DNA from 2 places in the Romboutsia sp. BSD2780061687b_171204_C1 genome. Region 1 is predicted to be linked to the other one. Evidence: riboswitches for the same ligand, from Rfam matches in the RefSeq annotation. Region 1 holds a riboswitch; the other holds the start of a gene.
The links. Region 1 has a riboswitch for cobalamin ahead of I2H23_RS14350 (cobyric acid synthase). Riboswitches for the same ligand answer to the same signal wherever they lie in the genome.
Positions count from the first base shown of each region.

Region 1 (11,041 bases):
CGATTTGGAGGTTGTCTATGAATATAGGGGTGATAGGAGTTAATCATAATGTAGCTCCCATAGAGATAAGAGAAAAAGTTTCTTTTACAGATATACAAAAAATAGAAGCTATAAATTATTTATTAGACAAAGAAATAGAAGAAATTATAATACTATCTACATGTAATAGAAGTGAAATATATATTCAATCAAAAAATATTGAAGACAAAATAAAAATTGTAGAAGAGTTTTATGAATCATTTTTCAATTTACCTGGAGTTAAACAGTATTTATTCACTAAAAAAGATAGAGACGCTATAGAGCATATATACAAAGTTTCTGCAGGTTTAGATTCTATAGTGTTAGGTGAAGATCAAATATTAGGTCAAGTCAGAGATGCACATGAATTTTCTATGCAATTAGGAGCTAGTAAGAAAAAATTCAACAAGCTATTCAGGGAAGCTATCACAGTTTCTAAAGATATAAAAACCAAAACTAAAATATCACAACAGCCATTATCAATAAGTTACATAGGGGTTAGATTCTTAGAAGAAAAACTAGGCAATTTAGAGGGGAAAAATGCACTAGTTATAGGAATTGGTAAGATGAGTAAGTTGACAATGAAACATTTAGAAGAAGGAAAAGTTAATACCATATATGTTTCAAATCGTAGTCATGGGAAAATAAAAGAGATAGAAAATGATTATAAAAATATTGTACCTATACAATATAACGATAGATATAAAGTGTTAAATGATGTTGATATGGTAATAAGCGCAACGGCATCTCCACATATTATAATAAAGGCAGATGAAATGCCAAAGATTGAAAGAAAAATATATATGATGGATATAGCTCTTCCTAGAGATATAGATCCAGATATAAATAAGTTAGAGAATGTAGAACTCTATGATATAGATGATTTAAAACAAATACATGATAAGAATGATCAAAAGAGAAAAGAGTTAGCTAATATTGGCTTAGGAATGATAAATGAAAGTATATATGAATTTGTAGAGTGGCTAGACTCAACTAATATAGATCCTACGATAGAATCTTTGAATGAAAGATGCGATGAAATAAGAGAAGATACATTAGATTATATTTTTAGAAAGATCAATCTTGATAATAGGGAGAAAAAAATTATTGAAAAGATGATGACTTCTGCCCTAAAGAGACTTATAAGAGAACCGATAATAAATTTAAAGCAAACTAAGGATAAAGGCAAAAGAGAAGAATATATGAAAATGGTAGAAGAACTATTCGAAATATAAACTAAGGAGGACATGACTATGAAAAACGAAAAGTCATCAAAGATATATGAAGAAGCAATAGAATATATACCTGGAGGGGTTAATAGCCCAGTTAGAGCGTTTAAATCAGTAGGATTAGATCCAATATTTATAGATAGAGCACACGGAAGTAGAATATATGATGTTGACGGAAATGAATATATAGATTATATATGCTCTTGGGGACCACTTATGCTAGGTCATAGCCCAAAAGAAATAGTAGAGGGAATTGAAGAAGTTGTATCTAGAGGAACTAGCTATGGAGTTCCAACAGCTATAGAAGTTGAAATGGCTAAGATAATAGTAGAAGCATATCCAGCTATAGATCAAGTACGTATGGTAAACTCAGGGACTGAGGCAACTATGAGTGCATTAAGAGTAGCTAGAGGATTTACAAAAAGAAATAAAATATTAAAGTTTGAAGGTTGCTACCATGGTCATTCAGATGCTTTATTAGTTAAGTCTGGTTCAGGAACAATAACATATGGAGTACCAACTAGCCCTGGAGTTCCATCTGATGTAGTTAAAGATACATTAGTTTGTAGATACAATGATTTAGATGCAGTAAGAGAAATATTTAAAAATCAAGGACATGAAATAGCCGCTGTAATAGTTGAAACAGTAGCAGGAAACATGGGTGTAGTTCCAGGTAAGCAAGAGTTTTTACAATTATTAAGAGATATAACTAAAGAATATGGAAGTGTTTTAATATTTGATGAAGTTATAACAGGATTTAGATTAAATTATAGTAGCTCTGTTGGATATTTTGGAATAAAGCCAGATATGGTATGTTTCGGTAAAATAATAGGAGCAGGACTTCCTGTTGGTGCTTATGGTGGAACTAAAGAAATAATGAGTATGGTTTCTCCAGTTGGACCAGTATATCAAGCAGGTACATTATCAGGAAACCCACTAGCTATGTATATGGGTAAAAAGAACTTAGAAATATTAAGAGATAATCCTCACATCTATAAAGAGTTAGAAGAAAAAGCTATAAGATTAGAAGAAGGATTAAAATCTAATATAGAAAAATTAGGTCTTAACTACACAGTTAATAGAGCTGGTTCATTAGTTTGTTTATTCTTTACACATGGACCAATAGAAAACTATGATGATGTTACAAGATGTGATGTTCCTAAGTTTAATAAGTATTTTGAAGAGTTATTAAAAAGAGGAATTCTTTTAGCTCCTACACAGTTTGAAGCAATGTTCTTATCAAATGCTCATACTAATGAGGACATAGATTATACTATAAATGCTAGTTATGAGGCATTAAAAATAGCTCATAATCTTTAAAACTAAATATAAATCTCGATAAAATTTACCATATGATATGAAGGATATATAAATGCCATGTAGAATAGTTTATTTATATGTAAAATATATATGAATTTTGGAGAGGTTTTTCACTAAACCTAGCCTTACTGGCTAGGTAAATTATTTTCGAAGAAACGAGATGATATATATGAATTCACTAGATTATGTATTAAATAATATAGATTCACTAGATAGAGAATCTATGGATGAAGCTAAAAAAAGATTAGATAGACTTATAAAGCCAGTTGGAAGTTTAGGTAAGATGGAAGAAATTTGTATGCAATTAGCTGGGATATATAGAAAAAAAGAGCTTGATACATCTAAAAAAGCTATTATAGCATTTGCTGGAGATCATGGTGTTTATGAAGAAGGTGTAGCTCCGGATCCTCAAAGTATAACTTATCTTCAATTCCCGAACTTTACAAAAGGATTAAATGGAGTAGGAGTTATAAGTAAATTTGTAGGAGCAGATGTAATAGCTATAGATGTTGGTATAAATTGTGACCATAAACTAGATGGTGTGATTGATAAAAAGATAAGAAAATCTACATTTAATATGGCTAAGGGACCTGCAATGAGTAGAGATGAAGCTATAAAATCCATAGAAATAGGGATAGAAGCAGCAAATGAGTGTATAGATAATGGTTATAAGCTTATAGGAATAGGTGAAATGGGTATATGTAACACTACACCAAGTAGTGCTATAATATCTGTAATAGATGGATGTGATCCAGCAGAAGTTACAGGAATGGGAGCTGGACTTAAAAAAGATAGAATAAAGCATAAAGCTGATACTATAAGAAAAGCTATAGAACTAAACAAGCCAAATAGAGAAGATGCTATAGATATATTATCGAAGGTTGGCGGATTTGAGATAGGTTCTATGGCAGGAGTTATATTAGCATGTAGTGCTAGAAATGTTCCTGTTGTATTAGATGGATTTATATCTTATGCAGCTGCTCTTTTAGCCTACACTCTAAATCCAATAACTAGGGAATATATGATAGCATCTCATACATCAGCAGAGCCAGGTACACAAAAAGCACTAGATATGCTAAATTTAAGTACTGTATTAAATATGGATATGAGATTAGGAGAAGGTAGTGGTGCAGCACTTGCATTTAATATAATTGAAGCATCAAATTATACATATACAAATATGGCGACATTTGATGAGATAGATATGGGAAGATAGAAAAAGCAATAAGGAGATAAGTATGAGCAAAGTTATACTAGTAACTGGTGGAGCAAGATCAGGAAAAAGTAGTTTTGCAGAACAATTATGTAAAGATAGAAATAACAATACTGCATATATTGCAACATCGATACCCTTTGATGATGAGATGAAAGATAGGGTAAAAAAACATAAGGAAAGTAGACCACAAAACTGGAAAACATATGAAATATATAAGGATATATATTCTATAATTGAGGATATATCTAAATCTCACAAAACAGTTATATTAGATTGTGTAACTTTATTAGTGAATAATTTAATGTTTACGCATGATATAGATATTGAAAATGCAACACAAGATGAGATAAATGAATTAGAAAAGTACATAAAAGATCAAGTTAATAAACTGATAGAAGAGATAAGAAAAACAGAACTTTATTTTGTTGCTGTTACTAATGAATTAGGAATGGCAGTAGTTCCTGCTAATAAACTTAGTAGAGTATATACGGATATAGTAGGTAGAATAAATCAACAAATAGCAGCCCAAAGTGACGAAGTCTATTTTGTAGTTAGTTCAATACCTATGAAAATTAAGGGATAATTATGAAAAGATTTATATCAATACTTCAGTTTATGACTAGAATTCCAATAAATATAGATGTAGGATTTGATGATGAATTTCATAAAACTATAACATATTTTCCACTGGTAGGGTTTGTATTAGGTATTTTATTATTTATAATTGGTACTGTATCAAACATATTATTTGATCCATTTATAACATCAATATTGGTAACCTTAGGTTCTGTTATATTGACAGGGGGATTACATATTGATGGATTGGGAGATACATTTGATGCTATATATAGTTATAGGGATAAGGAAAAAATGCTAGAAATAATGAAAGATTCAAGACTTGGGACAAATTCATTATTAGCTATAGTATTTTTAATTTTGCTTAAGATAGGTTTTATATATAGCTTAATAAACAATAATTTAATGTGGACTATAATATTTATGCCTGTTATAGGTAGACTTGGAGTAATAAGATTAACTTATAAAACGGTTACACCAAGAGAGAAAGGAATGGGAAACTTATTTATAGGTAAGGCAACTACATCAATGTTTTTAACTGCAATACTATATACGATGGCATTGATTATATTAGTAGCCAAATTTGTATTTAATTCTTCGATGACGTTGCCTATATTAGCATCTATAATAGTTGTTATTTTATTTAATCAATTATTTAAAAATCATATATACAAAAAAATTGATGGAGTTACAGGAGATATATTAGGGTGTAGTATAGAACTTGGAGAAGTTATATATTTACTTTACATATATCTTATAATAGGGTAACCTTAAAAGAGGTGATACTATAATGACTAAATTAGTTTTAGTAAGACATGCATTGACTACAGATAATCAAAGTAAAAGATTATCAGGACATATAGACAGTGTAGTTAGTGAAGTTGGAATTAAGCAAATAGAGAAATTAACCAAATACTTAGATGGTATACATATAGATAAGATATACACAACAACATCTTCAAGAACAAAAGATACTGTAAAAGATGTTGCAAAGAAAAAAGGGATAGAAATAATAGAAAAAGAAACATTGAAAGAAATTAGTTTTGGGGATTTTGAGGGGATTACTTTTGATGACATAAAAAAGAATTATCCAGAAGAATTTAACTCGATGATAGAAAAAGGATATGAGTACAGATATCCAAATGGTGAAAGTCTTATTGATTCATTTACAAGAGTATCAAATGAGGTTAAAGAAATTATAAGTATGGATAAAGGCAAAACAATACTTATATGTTCTCATGGAGGAACTATAAGGAACATAATAAGTTATTTAGTATCAGGAAGCTACAAATACCATTGGAATTTTAAAATAGATAATGCATCAGTAAGTATTTTAGAAGTAGAAGATGGATTTGCAGTCATAGATAGTATGAATAACACAAGTTTTATAAATAATTAAAATCAAATAGTATATTAACTTAGGTTCTACAAGATTAATAGGGAAAAAGGTTAAAAGCCTTTGCAGCCCCCGCTACTGTAATATTGACGAAACTACAATTTGCCACTGTCCTTTGGATGGGAAGGAGTAGGAGTAGGATGAAATTGAGCCAGGATACCTGCCTAATTTAATTAAATGTAAAATCTCCGGGGTGAGGGATTTTTATTCAGATAAAATATAACTATCGCTTATAAAGTATGTACCTATAATAAAACATCAGAGTATATGCATATTAGCAGATAAATTATACTTTGTTAAAACTTAAATTATAATAAATAAATCTATTATGAAATCTACATATTAATCATAAATACATAAAGTGTATTTTAGATTAATACAATAAGATTTAGTATTATATAGTTTAAGTATATAGTAAAGATTAAATAGTTATATTTTGTTACATGCTATATAGTTTGATATGTTACAAAACATATGAAACAGGTATATAATATATTAGCATTAGAATAAAAGCCTTAACTCTTAAGAGTTAGGGCTTTTTTGATTATAAGGAAATCAAATTAAGTAATATAAGGAGAATCTTATGGGAAAAAAGATAATGTTACAAGGTACAGCATCAAATGTTGGAAAAAGTATATTAACAGCTGGTTTATGTAGGATTTTCAAACAAGATGGATATAGTGTAGCACCATTTAAATCTCAAAATATGGCGTTAAATTCTTTTATAACAAAAGAAGGTTTAGAAATGGGAAGAGCACAAGTATTTCAGGCGGAAGCTTGTGGAATAGAGCCAATTGCAGATATGAATCCAGTACTTCTAAAACCATCAGGTAATCATAGATGCCAAGTTATAGTAAGGGGTAAAGTTAGAGATGATATATCATCATCAGAATACCATGATTATAAACCAATACTTGCTAAAGAACTTAAAACTATATTTAATCAGTTTAGTGAGAACTATGATGTTGTTGTTATGGAGGGGGCAGGTAGTACAGCAGAAATAAACTTAAGAGAACATGACATTGCTAACATGGGTATGGCAGAAATCGCAGATGCTCCTGTAATAATAGTGGGGGATATCGATAGAGGTGGAGTTTTCGCATCACTAGCAGGTACGATGCTTTTACTAAGTGAAGAGGAAAGAAAAAGAGTCAAAGGTGTAATAATAAATAAATTTAGAGGAAGAAAAGAACTTTTATATGATGGCATAAAAATGCTTGAAGAAATAATAAAGGTTCCTGTCCTTGGAGTAGTGCCATATAGTGATATAAAAATAGAAGATGAAGACAGTGTAACAACTAGATTTAAAACTAAAATGAAAAAGAGTGATATACATATTGAGATAATTAGAACACCTCATATGTCTAATTTCACAGATTTTAATATATTTGAGACTCAAGAAGATGTGAGTATTAGGTATGTTGATTATGTAGAGACTCTTTCAAATCCAGATATGATAATACTTCCTGGAAGTAAAAGTACTATAGATGACCTTAAGTATATAAGGGAAAGTGGTCTAGAGGAACAAATAAAAGATTTACAGAAAAAAGGAAAGTTAGTATTTGGGATATGTGGTGGATATCAAATGTTAGGCAAGAAATTAAAAGACCCTTACCATGTAGAAGGCGAAATTGAAGAAATAGATGGTATAGGACTTTTAGATATAGAAACTACATTTGAAAAAGAAAAAACAACTACACAAGTGAATGCCACTATATGTAAAAATTTAAATGGATATTTAGCAAATTTATCAGGAATGAAAGTAAAAGGTTATGAAATTCATATGGGAATAAGTGATATAGGTAAAGAAGTATATAACCTAAATGAAATAAACAATAAATTAGGAGAAGACGTAAGCTACCTAGAAGGAAGTGTAAATAAAGAAGGTAATGTAGTAGGAACTTATTTACATGGAATATTTGATGAAATAGATTTTACTAGAGCTCTATTAAATAATATCAGAGAAGAAAAAGGCCTTGAAAGAATAGACACTAAAGTAACTTCTTTCGAAGCCTTTAAGCAAAATGAATATGATAAACTAGCTGATTTACTAAGAGAACATTTAGATATAGAGAAGATATATAAAATAATGGAAGAACATGAAGAAGAAATATAAACAATACAAAAATAAAATGATGGTTAGGTGAAATATATGAAAAAAATCTTAATCGCAGGAACTAATAGTGGAGTAGGAAAAACAACAATATCTTTAGGTATAATGCAAGCACTTACAAAAAGAAGTATGAAAGTTCAACCATATAAAGTTGGACCTGATTATATAGATCCATCATACCATACATTTATAACAAGTAGAGATTCAAGAAATCTAGATTCATATATGTTAGATGATGAAAAAATTAAGTATGTATTTAATTCTGCATCTAAAGATGCAGATATATCAGTGATTGAAGGTGTTATGGGTCTTTATGATGGAATAGGAATAGACTTAGATAATTGTACAAGTTCTCATACATCAAAGATACTAAAAGCACCGGTTATACTAGTTATAAATGGAAAAGCTATGGCAGCATCTAGTGCAGCTATGGTACTTGGATACAAGGAACTTGATAAAGATGTAAATATAAAAGGTGTAATAGTAAACAATGTAAGGACTAAGACTCACTACGAAATAATTAAAAAAGCAATTGAAACCTATTGCAAAATAGAAGTCTTAGGTTATTTTCCACCTAATGATGAATTCTCATTGGAGTCAAGACACTTAGGTTTAGTTCCTAGTGTAGAAATAGATTCATTAAAAAATAAATTTAGCAATTTAGCAGATGAAATAGAAAAATATATAAATATAGATAGAATAATAGAAATTGCCGAAACAGAAGAAGTTAGTAGCAGTTTTAATTTAGAAGATTTTATAAAGGAAAATAAGATTGAAGATAAAACAATAGCTATAGCTTATGATAAAGCATTTAATTTTTACTACAAAGAAAATATAGAATTATTAAAAGCATTAGGATTAAATATAAAATATTTTAGTCCATTAGAAGATAAAAAAGTACCACAATCAGATTACATATATATAGGTGGAGGATTTCCAGAAATATTTGCAAAAGAAATAGAATTAAATAAAAGTATGAGAAATTCTATAAAAGAAGCTCATATAAATAAAGTTCCTATATATGCTGAGTGTGGTGGGCTTATGTATCTAGGAGAAAAACTAATAGATCAAAATAATAATGAATATGATATGGTAGGAATATTTAGTGGAGTTAGCAAGATGACAAAATCTTTAAAGAGATTTGGATATTGTTATGGAGAGTCTAAAATAGACACAATTTTATCTAAAAAAGGTGAGATTATAAAAGGACATGAATTCCACCATTCTATATTTGAAACTAATGAGGAATGTGCCTATATAATGAGAAAAGAAAGAGATAAAAAAGTGGTAGATGAATGGGAAGGTGGATATAGCAAAGATAAAACTTTAGCAACATATTTACATACTCATTTTTACAATAACTTAGATTGTATAAAAAATTTCTTAAATAGTGGATGTAAAGACTATTTAGAAAGAGGAAACAATTAATATGAATATATTATCTATTTATATAGGATACATAATAGACTTAATAGTAGGAGACCCATATTCATTTCCTCACCCAGTTAGATATATTGGTAAATTAATAAAGAAGACCGAAAGTATAATAAGAAAAAAAGCTAAGAGTGATAAAGCTTTAAAAACAGGTGGATTTTTCTTATGGTTTATAGTAGTCGGGATAACATATTTATTTACTTATTTAATAATAAAACTAAGTAGCTTTATACCAGGAGGATTTTTAGTAACAAATTCAATACTGATATATACCACATTAGCTACAAAATGTTTAAAAGATGAAGCTGTCAAAATATATAATGTATTAAAAACAGGAGATATAGAAAAAGCAAGAATACAAGTATCTTATATAGTAGGAAGAGACACTACTCAACTAAATGAAGGTGAAATAATAAGGGCAACTGTAGAAACTGTTGCTGAAAATACTGTAGATGGAATAATTGCACCTATGTTTTATGCATTTATAGGTGGAGCTCCACTTGCTATGGCATATAAAGCAATCAATACTTTGGATTCAACAGTAGGCTATAAAAATGAAAAGTACAAAGATTTAGGATTTGCATCAGCTAAGATTGATGATATAGCTAACTTTATACCAGCTAGGATATCTGTACTACTTATGTCTATAGGAAGCTTATTAGTAGGACATAACTGTAAAGAAGCTTTAAAAATCGGTATAAGAGATAGAAAAAATCACAAAAGTCCAAATTGTGCTTATGCTGAAGGTACTGTTGCAGGAGCTTTGGGAGTACAGTTAGGTGGTACAAATATTTATTTTGGAAAAGCTGTCTATAAGCCTACAATAGGAGATAAACATAGAGAAATAGAGGTAGAAGATATAGTTAGAACAAATAAAATAATGTATGCTTCATCTATAACTTCAATGATTGTATTTACAATAATATTTATATTACTATAGGGGGATTTATGAAAGACTTAGGACATGGAGCAAATGTAGAACAAATAGGAAAAAATTATAATATAGATCCAAAAGAGATAATAGATTTTAGTTCTAATGTAAATCCAAAGATTATAAAAGATTTAGATAAGTATATACTAGAAGGCTTAGAAGAAAGTAGGAGCTATCCAGATATAAATTATACCAACTTAAGAAAAAATATAGGTAATTATCTAAATATTCAAAGTGAATATATAATACCTGGAAATGGTGCTACAGAGGTAATCTATTTATTAATGAAAGCTATAGGCAAAAGACTGGCAATATTAAACCCTACGTTTTCAGAATATAGAAGAAGTGCAAAATTAAATGGATTAGAAGTTATAGATTTAAATTTAAATGAAGAAAATCAATTTTTAATAGATATAGAAGAAATTAAAAATAATTTAGATAAGTTTGATAGCTTATTTATATGCAATCCTAATAATCCAAATGGGAAAGCACAAGAGTTAAATGAGTTACTAAACATATTGAAACAAAATAATAAATTTTTAATAGTTGATGAAACTTTTATGGAATTTGCAGAAAAAGAAGAAATTTATAGTTTAGTAAATAATATAAAAAGTTACGATAATCTATTTATAATCAAAGCAGTAACTAAATTCTTTGGAATGCCTGGATTAAGATTGGGATACGGTATTACGAGCAATAAAGATATAATAAATAAAATTTATCATTATAAAGAACCGTGGACTATAAATGCATTTGCAGATACTTTATCTAAATATATATTCAGGGATAAAGAGTATATAGAAGATAG
Region 1 is NZ_JADMRK010000017.1:357-11,397, forward strand. Features, by position in the region: gene hemA (glutamyl-tRNA reductase) at 18-1,253, shown strand; gene hemL (glutamate-1-semialdehyde 2,1-aminomutase) at 1,272-2,567, shown strand; gene cobT (nicotinate-nucleotide--dimethylbenzimidazole phosphoribosyltransferase) at 2,737-3,783, shown strand; gene cobU (bifunctional adenosylcobinamide kinase/adenosylcobinamide-phosphate guanylyltransferase) at 3,806-4,366, shown strand; gene cobS (adenosylcobinamide-GDP ribazoletransferase) at 4,369-5,127, shown strand; gene I2H23_RS14345 (histidine phosphatase family protein) at 5,150-5,758, shown strand; cobalamin riboswitch at 5,763-5,937, shown strand; gene I2H23_RS14350 (cobyric acid synthase) at 6,339-7,871, shown strand; gene I2H23_RS14355 (cobyrinate a,c-diamide synthase) at 7,908-9,296, shown strand; gene cbiB (adenosylcobinamide-phosphate synthase CbiB) at 9,298-10,242, shown strand; gene I2H23_RS14365 (pyridoxal phosphate-dependent aminotransferase) at 10,251-11,041, shown strand, end outside.

Region 2 (11,041 bases), on a different contig from region 1:
TTATAATAAAAGAGTAAGTTAAGTTATATAATAAATAACCTAGCTTACTCTTTATATTTATATTAAATATTTTATTTCTTATATGAAAATATAAATATTTGTAATAAATAGTTCTACTATTAAGTAATAATTAACTATATTTTTTATTCTAAACTTTTTATAAGTTCTATATTATACCTTTCTATATCATTTAAATCTTCTATATTTCCAGAAAAAGTACTATCTGGGTAATACCAAGGCATAGAGTTAAAATAGTTATTGTATACATCATTTTTAAATATATATCCATACCTTGCAAATATCTCATTCCTTATATATCCAAGCTGACTTTTATTATAATTTAATAATTCTTCCTTACTTAAGTATCTTATATGACTATCAGGTATTATAAAATAACTCTCATCATTTCCATAAGTGCTATCATAATTATAGGCAAAATGATTATTTTCTACTATATATACAGTTTCTTTTTCTTTAGTTTCTTCTTTAGCCTTAGCCAGCTTTTCTTCTTTTTCTCTTTCACTCGCTTCATTTTCTATAGCTACTAAGTCTTCATAGTACTCAAAAGTTTCTATATCATAATTATAATCTTTAGCTAGATCTAAATACTTTCTTGTAGTTTTGTAATTTTCTTTATTAAAATTTTCCTTAGCTTTTTGAATGTATAAATTGAGATACATGTTATTTAAGTCATCTTTTTTAACTATACCTTTTAACTTACTAAGTTCCATTTCTGAATTTTCACTTTCCTCTATTTTACTTTTTAGCTTTTGTACTACTTCATCAGAATATTTTGCATCTAGGGCTTTTATGTAGTAGTTTATAGCTTTACTTTGATTTTCACTATCACCCTTTTTTATATAATAACTTTGTACTATATTATCTTTTAGTGAAAATACTACTAAAGCTATTACTACTAGTATAAATACTACTATCATTATTATGTTTTTTAGATTGTTTTTCTTAAGATCATCTTTTAAAGTGTCATATCCATATTTATTGCAAAATCTTTGGTCTTTATCTAAATGATTATTACAATTTTTACAAGTTTTCATATTCCCTCCTATATGATTTACTTTTTAAGTACACTATATCCCTTTATATTTATATGATGTTTATTATACATTATTGCTTGTCAGCACTATCTTTGATTTTTCTATTGATTTATTAATAGTTGAAGTTATATATATTTTTTCCTAGAGAATAAAAAATAGCTATCTATACAGATAGCTATTTTAAGCAATATAATAAGTCATTATGAAACAACTAAAGCAAATTTTATTAAATATTTTTATTTATATATATTTTCAAAGCTTTTATTCCTAAAAATAATGCATATATAAGCATTATCCATAACACCAAACATATAATCATAGGTATAATACCAATAAGCATCATAGAAAAGTTATTCATAAAACACCATCCTTTTAAATACTTTTTATTAGTATAACCTACTCTTTTTTTTAATACTCCTCTAAGAATAAAGTTTTACTTCCACCTTCACTTCCACTTCCTATCATAAGTGAGTTTGATGAAGTTCTAAACTTATAAAAACTTACATTGTAGTTTATTATAGGGTGCTTTATATCAAATATCTTTTCATCTAAACTAAGTCCCTTTGGTATTTTAAATACTATATCTTTACTTTTTCCTGGGTCTATCCCCATCTTATGATTTTCTTCAAACCTATCTTCTTCACGACCTACAATTCTTACATCACTTGGACTTATTCCTCCGAATTCTTCCATAAATTTTTCTGTATGGTCAAATGAAAGCTCTGTATCATATAAACTAGCTATATCTTTTGAATTATTAGTTATCTTTATAGTTAATATATAGCTATATTTATCTTCTTTATAATTTTTAAATTCTATTTTTATTCTTTCTTCAAAATCATCATAAGAGTAATCATTTATATCCTTAACATAAAATACACTAAATACTATTAAAACTATTATAGGTATTAATACTATAGTACTTGCTTTTATAAACTTTTTATTCATATTGTCCCCCTTAAAGTGCTACTTCTTTTTTATTGTATATTTTAGTAGATATATACATAGATATTATGTAAATAACTACACAAACACCACTTATAATAAGTAGCTTAGGATCACTTATAATTAAATTTTCTTGTCTCTCTATATGTATATCAGCTCTTGGCTTTAGTGTTATATATAAACTAAATACAAGTATAATACCCATTACTAAATTTATAGGTATATAAGATTTTTTGTATCCATATTTAAACATTATAGGAAATGATACAGATACTAGTATAAGTAATATATTTAAAGTACTTAACATTGTTTGAGTATTCATTAAGTCTGCATAAAATATATGCTTTAATATTTTTGAATAAAAATAAGTAAATAATATAGATAATACTATAATTAATGTAGATACTATATATTTACTATACACTATATCTTCTTTATCTATTGGCATACTATTAAAAAAATAATCACATTTATTAGCTTCATCTAAATAAAAGCTTCTAAATATAAACATATAACTTAAAAATAATGGAATTGCTACACTAGATAATCCCATTAATATAGATGAAAATATAAAAAGCCCTACTACTAACTTTATAATAGTTTTAAAATCTGTCATAAAACATGCCCTTAAATCTTTTTTTATAATATTAATCATTTTAATCTCTCCCCATAAAATATATAATATCTTCTATAGTTGCTATACTTATATTATTAGTAGTTTCGTATCCACTTTCTATAAATAGCCCCTGACTATAGTAATTTTTGTCTTCTCTTTTTATAAAATTTATATTACTATCATCTAATTCTTTTTTACTTCCTTTTATTACCTTGTAGTTTTCTTTTATATATTCACTACTTTCACTTAATACTAATTTACCATTTTTTATAAGTGTTATATAATCTGCACATTGTTCTAAATCAGTTAATATATGTGTCGAAAATATAGCACATTTATCTCCGCTTTCCAATTCCTCTTGAATTATACTTATCATTTCTTTTCTAAATATAGGGTCAAGTCCACTACTTGGCTCGTCAAGTACTAGTAACTTAGCATTATGACTTAGTGCATTTGCTAGCATTAATTTTATACTTTGCCCTTTTGATAAGTTTTTTATTTTAGTGTCTTTATCTATTTTAAATTTTTCTAAATAATTATCAAATTTGTTATTTTCAAAGTTTTTGTAAAAACTTTTAACTATATTTTTAAATTCTTTAACCTTAAGATGTTCGTAAAAATATAATTCATCATATACAAATCCTACTTCTTCTTTAAATTTTTTAGAAATTTTATTTATATCTTCTCCCATATAATATATATTTCCACTATCCACATTAAGTAAATTCATTATTAATTTTATAATAGTAGTTTTTCCACTACCATTATGACCAATAAGTCCCATAATATATCCCTCTTTTAATTCAAAAGATATATCTTCCAACTTAAATTTATCAAAGTCTTTACTTACCTTTTCTAGTCTTAACATATTACTCCCCCTCGTATAGACTCTCTAATATTTCTATTAATTCACTTTTTGATAAACCCATCATTTTAGATAGATTTATAGATTCTTCTAACTTTTCTTCTATCTCTCTCATTTTAGCTTCATATACTAGTTCTTTATTAAAAGAAGATACGTAACAACCTTTTCCCGGTACGGTGTTTATAAGTCCTAGTTTTTCTAATTCTTCATAAGCTCTTTTAGTAGTTATAAAACTTATACCTAAATCTTTAGCTAATGCTCTTATAGATGGTAGAGCTTTTCCTTCTTCTAAAGTACCACTTAATATGTTCTTCTTTATATGATTTACTATTTGCATATATATGGGTAAATCAGAAGCATTTGAAATTATTATGTTCATTTTATCTCCTTTCTGTATAATATGTATATACTGTATATATACATATTATACAGTTAGTTTGTACTTAGTCAATAAATTTTAAATAAATATTATTTATAAATCTATATATTTTAAGATTTAATTAAATTTTTTAATATTTTTTTATAAAAAATAGAGGAATATAATAAAAGTTGTAGTATTATATAAATATGTGATAAATTAAAAATTTGTATTTTAGGTTTTTTTAATTAAAATTAATAGGGAAAGAGGTTAGATTCCTCTGCAGCCCCCGCTACTGTAAAGCTGATGAAACTTTCAAAACCACTGTAATTTATTATGGGAAGGGAAAGTAGTAAAATGAAGCTAAGCCAGGAGACCTGCCTACAATACTTAAATTATATTCTTCGGGGTGAAGGAAAATAATAAAGAATAATACCTTATTTTTAATAAATAGGTATTAATTAGAAAGTTATTTAAATCCTAATCCAATGATTAGGATTTTTTAGTTCGTGACAAAATCTATTTAATTTTGAATGTATATAGTTTTGATAACTTAATTTAAAATTAACTATATCTAATCAAACTAATCTAATTTTTGATTATGAATAATATAAATTTTAGACATCTAGTTAAAGCAAACCAAATTTCGTCTTTACCCATTATATACTTACATTAATTTATCACATAAAAATTTAATAAACTTTGAAAGTGAGGTATAAAGATGAATTTTTTACCACTATCATTAGTAGCAGGTGTGCTACTTATCATTTTAAATCCATTAAATGCTAATGCTATGCATATTATGGAAGGATATTTACCCGCAAAATGGTCTATACTTTGGACAATAGTATTTATTCCATTTTTCATATATGGGTTAAAATCTATTAATACCATAGTAAAGCAAGATCCTAAAAAGAAGGTTTTATTAGCCTTAGCAGGAGCTTTTGTATTTGTGTTATCAGCACTAAAAATACCGTCTTTAACAGGTAGTTGTTCACATCCTACAGGAGTAGGTCTTGGTGCAATATTATTTGGACCAGCTGTTATGGCAGTAATAGGAACAATAGCTTTATTATTTCAAGCATTATTACTTGCACATGGAGGATTAACTACTTTAGGCGCTAATGCATTTTCAATGGCAATAGTTGGACCAATAGTATCATATTTTATATTTAAACTTTGTAGAAAAAGAAATGTAAACGTTGGAATGAGTGTATTTTTAGCAGCAGCCTTAGGTGATTTAGCTACATATACAGTAACAGCAACTCAATTAGCACTAGCCTTCCCTGATCCTAGTGGAGGAGTTATGATGTCTTTAGTTAAATTTTTAGGAGTATTTTTCACGACTCAAATACCAATAGCTATAGCAGAAGGATTATTAACTACTTTAGTATATAACTTAATAACACAAAATGAAGAAGGAGTTGAAATTAATGAGTACAAATTCTAAAACTAAAAACAAACTTAGAAATAAAAATTTAATATTATTAGCTTTAACCATAATACTTATAATAACTCCTTTATTATTAAATTCATCAGCTGAATATGGTGGTGCTGATGGAGAGGCAGAAGGTCTAATAACAGAGATAAACCCTGACTACAAACCTTGGTTTAGTAGCTTATACGAGCCACCTAGTGGAGAAATAGAAAGCTTACTATTCTCTACACAAGCAGCTATAGGAGCTGGATTTATAGGTTATTATCTAGGAAGAAAAAAAGGTGAAAAAAAATAAATGCTTGAAATTGACAAGTGTGCATATACAAATGCTTTAAGAAATACTAATCCTATGGTTAAATTAATTATTAGCTTTATAGCTTTAACTCTTTCTGTAATTACAAATAATATAATGCTTCATTTTTTGGTAATGTTGATAGTAAGTATTTTAATCATTTTTATAGCAAAAGTTAATATTAAACTATATATAAAATGTTTAAAGATACCTATATATTTTTTAATTATAGGAACTATACTTAATATGATTAATATATCATTAGAAAATCAAAGCTTTATATTTAACATCAAAGTTTTTAACTTATATATAGGAACAACTTTATTTTCAGTTAAAAACTCAATTTATATATTACTAAGAGCTATAAGTTCAGTTATATCTATTTATTTTTTAATACTTACTACACCATTTAACCAATTAATAATTATATTAAAAAAATTACATATCCCAGATACATTAGTAGAACTTATGGTTTTGACATATAGATTCATATTCATATTTTTAGAAGAAATAAAAGATATTTATAAATCTCAAGAATTAAGATTTGGTTATATAAATCTAAAAAATTCTTATAACTCAACAGCACTACTTATAAAAATCTTATTCTTTAGAATGATGAGAAAATATGAAGATATGAGTATAACCTTAGATATGAAGTTGTATGATGGGAAATTTCATATATAGGAGATTATCATGTTTAAGGTAAATAATTTAACATACAAATATGAAAAAGAAAATAAAGCAATAAACAATATAAATTTAGATTTTTCAAAAGGAAATATGATTGGGATAATTGGAGCTAATGGTTCTGGTAAGTCTACTTTATTTATGAATCTAGTAGGTATATTAAAGCCCTCTGAAGGAAGTATATTTTATAACAATAAAGAACTTTCATATAAAAAGAAAGATTTGTACAATTTAAGAAAAGAAGTAGGTATAGTATTTCAAGATCCAGATAAGCAAATATTTTATTCAAGAGTATATGATGATGTTGCTTTTTCACTAAGAAATATAGGTGTACCCGAAGATAAAATAAAAGAAAAAGTACATAATGCATTAAAATTAGTCAATGCTTTAGATTTAATAGATAAACCAGTCCACTTTTTAAGTTATGGTCAGAAAAAAAGAGTAGCTATAGCTTCTGTTATAGCTATGGAAAATAAAGTGGTTCTTTTAGATGAACCTACAGCAGGACTTGACCCTAAAAGCACAAAAGCTATAGTAAATATTTTAAAAAATTTATGCGATAATGGAATTAAAGTAGTTATTTCAAGTCATGATATGGATTTAATATATGAGATTTGTGATTATATATATGTTTTAAATAAAGGTAGTATTGTTATTGAAGGTAATTGTATGGAAGTTTTTAAAGAAGCTAAGATTATTGAGGAAGTAGGATTAAATATCCCTTGGCTTGTAAAAGTTCATAAAAATATGAATCTGCCTTTATTCAAGAAAGAAGAAGATTTGTATAATTATTTTAATCAATGTGTAAATACTAATCAACTTAGATCTCTTGTATAACATGTTTTATTTTAAACTTAATAAATAATTAAATGCTGGATAAGGCCCATTACCTTATCCAGCATTTTTATTATTTAATATTTTTATCTATTGTACTTACTATATAATCCCTATTAAAAGTAAAATATTTAACTAAACCATCATAAAACATATAAGAAATATTTAACATACCTTGAATATTTTCTAAGTTTTTATCAAACTCTTCTTTGCTTAAGTATCCAACTATATAACTTATAAGCTTTTCAACTAAGCTATTAGCAATTATAGCCACATCTTTATTATCTTTAAGTTCTAATTGAACATAAGGTATTAAACTTGTGTAAGTTGCTATTTCACCTAATTCTATTTCATCACAATTTTTTATATTTTCTTTTGTTTCTTTTTTTAATTCTTCCCCCATAGGTATAAAGTTTACTAAATCACATATAACGCTACAAACATAATTATTTAAATTTACTTCACTATCTTTAGTCATTCTTTTGAAGATATTCTTATCAAAATCATTTAATATGTAATTGTTTAAATCTACTAATTTCATATTTGCCCTCCATGAATTTCATATTAATAATTTTATCATACACAATTGTTATTTATTTTACAAGTTTTGTAAAACCATTGGCAAAATGGACAAATCAACCTTTTTGTTATTGAAACATAAATTAATAATAGCTATTTTAATCTATTTAAGTATATAATTTAATGTTTTATAGATTATTTTTTTATCTTTTGTCAATAATCTAATTATAATATATTCTAAGGAGGAATTATATGGATGACTATATAAATTATCTAGAAAAAAACTTAAATCTATATGACTATACCTTAATAAAAACTACTAGTACTAAAGCAGTAATTATTAAAACCTACTTTAAATATACTAAATGTATATATATAAGTTATATTGATGATTTTATAGAAATAAGAATAGATAAAATATTTGATTTTTATACTGTTGGCAATAATATAGAAAGACTTATAATACCTAGAAAAACATTTAATAATTTAGATGATTCTTTAAATTATATACAAAAAAATATAGCTACTTAAGTTAAACTTAAATAGCTATATTTTAAAAGTTTCAAACATGAAATTTATTTTACTAATCAGTTATATTCTAGCTTGCTTTTTTTGTACTATTTTTGCTTAAATGATTCTTTTCATATCTACTATATAATAAGAACGCTATTAAACCAAATAATGTTGGTCCTAATATCATCATTATTGTATCAAAGAACTTTCCATCTATTGCAGGTTGTACTATTGAGAATAAGTTAGCAAATCCAACCATTATTCCTATTATCCAAGCAGCAAGTGTTGCAGCACCTTGTTTCTTGTAAGCTACGAATGCTTTATCAACTTCACCATTTAATTGCTTTTTCTTGAAAGCTGGGAATGCTGATGATAAGAATAAGTATGGTATAGTCATAGCTACGTTAGTCATAAGAACTAATATATTAAAGAAGTCAGCTGCTCCTTTACCACCAAATGCTACTACTAATATTATAACTATAACTATTATAGCTTGAACTTTCATAGCGTTTACTGGCATACCATTTTTCATCTCAGCAAACTTACCTGGCCATATTTCTTTAGGTGAACCAGATATTAAAGTTTTAAGTGGTGAATATGTTAATGTGAAGAATGCTCCCATGAATGCTAAGAACATTGATAAACCAACGAATCTAGCTGTCCAAGCACCCATTTGCATAGCTACAGCATCAGTAGTTCCCATAGCATGTCCTAATTGGTATCCTAAGTTTTGCATTAAAACATATGCAACGTTACCCATGTGAACGCTCTTGTCTGATAGTATATCAGCCCAGTTAGTGAACATACCACATGCAAATATACCAATAGCATATCCTATAGATATAACTATAGCAGATATAGCAAGACCTTTAGGGAATGTTTTCTCAGCATTTTCAGTTTGGTCAACTAATCCTCCTAAAACTTCAAGTCCTCCAAATGCAAATATTGCAAATGTAACAAATGATAATACCATTAATGGACTTTGGTAAGCAGGGTTTGGAGAAGTTAAAAATGCATCTGCAAAATTGTTTACTGGTTGAGCTAATTCTCCACCGTTAAATATAACTACAGCTAATGCTCCAACTAATAATACTATGTTTAATAAGGCAACAAATGTACCACCTATAGAAGTAACCTTTGTTATCTTTTCAACACCTTTACTTGCTACTACTGTAACAAATACTATCCATAAAGCACCAAGTATTCCTATAGTTTGAGTTGAACTTAATCCAAATAAACTCCAACTTTGAGTTATATCTGCTCCAAATATGGCATTCGAAAACGGTATCCATATACCTGAAGATACGTTAACCATCCATATTATATAAGAAGCATACCACATGAATGTTCCTATGAATGCATACTTAGGTCCTACAGATTTTTCCATCCATGAATACATACCACCACTTTCATTTTTGAAAGATGATCCGTATTCTGCCATCATGAATGCATAAGGTATGAAGAATACTAATGCACTTAGTATATACCAAGGTATAGCTCCATATCCCATTAAGTAGTATGATCTTGGCATGTTAGCAAAACCAAACACTGATGTAAATATCATTAATATTAATGACATTAAAGTAAGTTTCTTTGCACTACTTGTGTTGTTTCCCATTTTTGCACCTCATAATATTTATTTTTGATTATTCCTTTTGTAATTTCATCTGTATTACTTAAGGGATGATAAAATTATAACATTCGACAAGCTATTTCGACAATACTCTGCAGTGTTTTCACAATATTTTCTATTTTGTAACTTATTTTATTTTTCTAAAAATTAATTTTTTATTAATTTTAATTTTCATTTTTATATATTTTTTTCTTTGCATAAGTATTTGCCTTTTCAAAATTAACATATACTAATACTACATTTTTCAATGTGTTTACTTTATTTTGATACTAGTATTTTTAAATCTTTTAATCATTTAATTCATTAATTATTTTTAATAACTTTTCAATTTTTGACTTTTTTGAATAATTGATTAAATTTTATTCAAACGAAAGATTAATAAGAAGATTTTAAAAAAATAATTTTTCTTTTATTTTTATTATTGTGATTACTTCACTTCTAAATTGATAAACTTTTAACTATAAATTTGCAATTGTTTTCTTCTTTAAAAATATAAAGTTTAATTTAGAATTACTCAATATTTTTATTATATATTAAACCACTGAAAATAGTTAAAAGGTTAAAAATATAAGTGATATATAATAAAAAAGATATAGAGGCTTTTACTAGCTTCTATATCTTTTTTATTATATATATTTGTTTATATTGTATTGTTTAAAGTTTTGTTTTTTGTATAAAATAGCATTAGTAGGACATCTATGTATACACTTTAAACATCCTATGCACTGATTTTTAAATGTCAATTGCCTATTATTCATAGATATATTATTAGTAGGACAATTTTTTTCACATATACTACAGTCTATACACTTATCTTTATCCAATGAAAATTTCTTTTTAGGAAATTTTTTAGTATACAGTAAAAACATATCATAAACTATTTTACTGCTAAATACCTTTTTACTATAGTTTATAATTTTTAAATTTTCTTCTAAAAACTTATTTACTATAGCCTCTACCTTTGGTTTTGCATTTACTATGCTTTGTTTTATTTCTTCTTCACTATCTCTTTTAAAGAAAGCTACATAGTAATTATTTGGCATAGAAATAGCTTCATCCACTAACACTTCAAATCCTTTTTTACTAACTACTTTACCAAGATATTTTCTTCCTTGTTTGTCTTCTTTATCTGCAAGTGTTGAATATATTATACATTTTTTATTTGTATCTTTTATATTTTTTATCCAATCTATTAAAATCTCAGGTATCATATCAGCATGTATTGGCCCACCAAATATATAAAAATCATACTCTCTATCTAATTTATTCTGCTTTTGTATATCTAT
Region 2 is NZ_JADMRK010000001.1:689,892-700,932, reverse strand. Features, by position in the region: gene I2H23_RS03555 (YARHG domain-containing protein) at 144-1,055, opposite strand; gene I2H23_RS15435 (hypothetical protein) at 1,282-1,413, opposite strand; gene I2H23_RS03550 (hypothetical protein) at 1,464-2,003, opposite strand; gene I2H23_RS03545 (ABC-2 transporter permease) at 2,014-2,655, opposite strand; gene I2H23_RS03540 (ABC transporter ATP-binding protein) at 2,657-3,484, opposite strand; gene I2H23_RS03535 (GntR family transcriptional regulator) at 3,486-3,860, opposite strand; cobalamin riboswitch at 4,059-4,238, shown strand; gene I2H23_RS03530 (energy-coupling factor ABC transporter permease) at 4,561-5,289, shown strand; gene I2H23_RS03525 (energy-coupling factor ABC transporter substrate-binding protein) at 5,273-5,572, shown strand; gene cbiQ (cobalt ECF transporter T component CbiQ) at 5,573-6,253, shown strand; gene I2H23_RS03515 (energy-coupling factor ABC transporter ATP-binding protein) at 6,263-7,093, shown strand; gene I2H23_RS03510 (hypothetical protein) at 7,164-7,631, opposite strand; gene I2H23_RS03505 (hypothetical protein) at 7,862-8,140, shown strand; gene yjeM (glutamate/gamma-aminobutyrate family transporter YjeM) at 8,208-9,740, opposite strand; gene I2H23_RS03495 (EFR1 family ferrodoxin) at 10,382-11,041, opposite strand, start outside.
Region 2: another riboswitch for cobalamin. It lies ahead of I2H23_RS03530 (energy-coupling factor ABC transporter permease); the one in region 1 lies ahead of I2H23_RS14350 (cobyric acid synthase).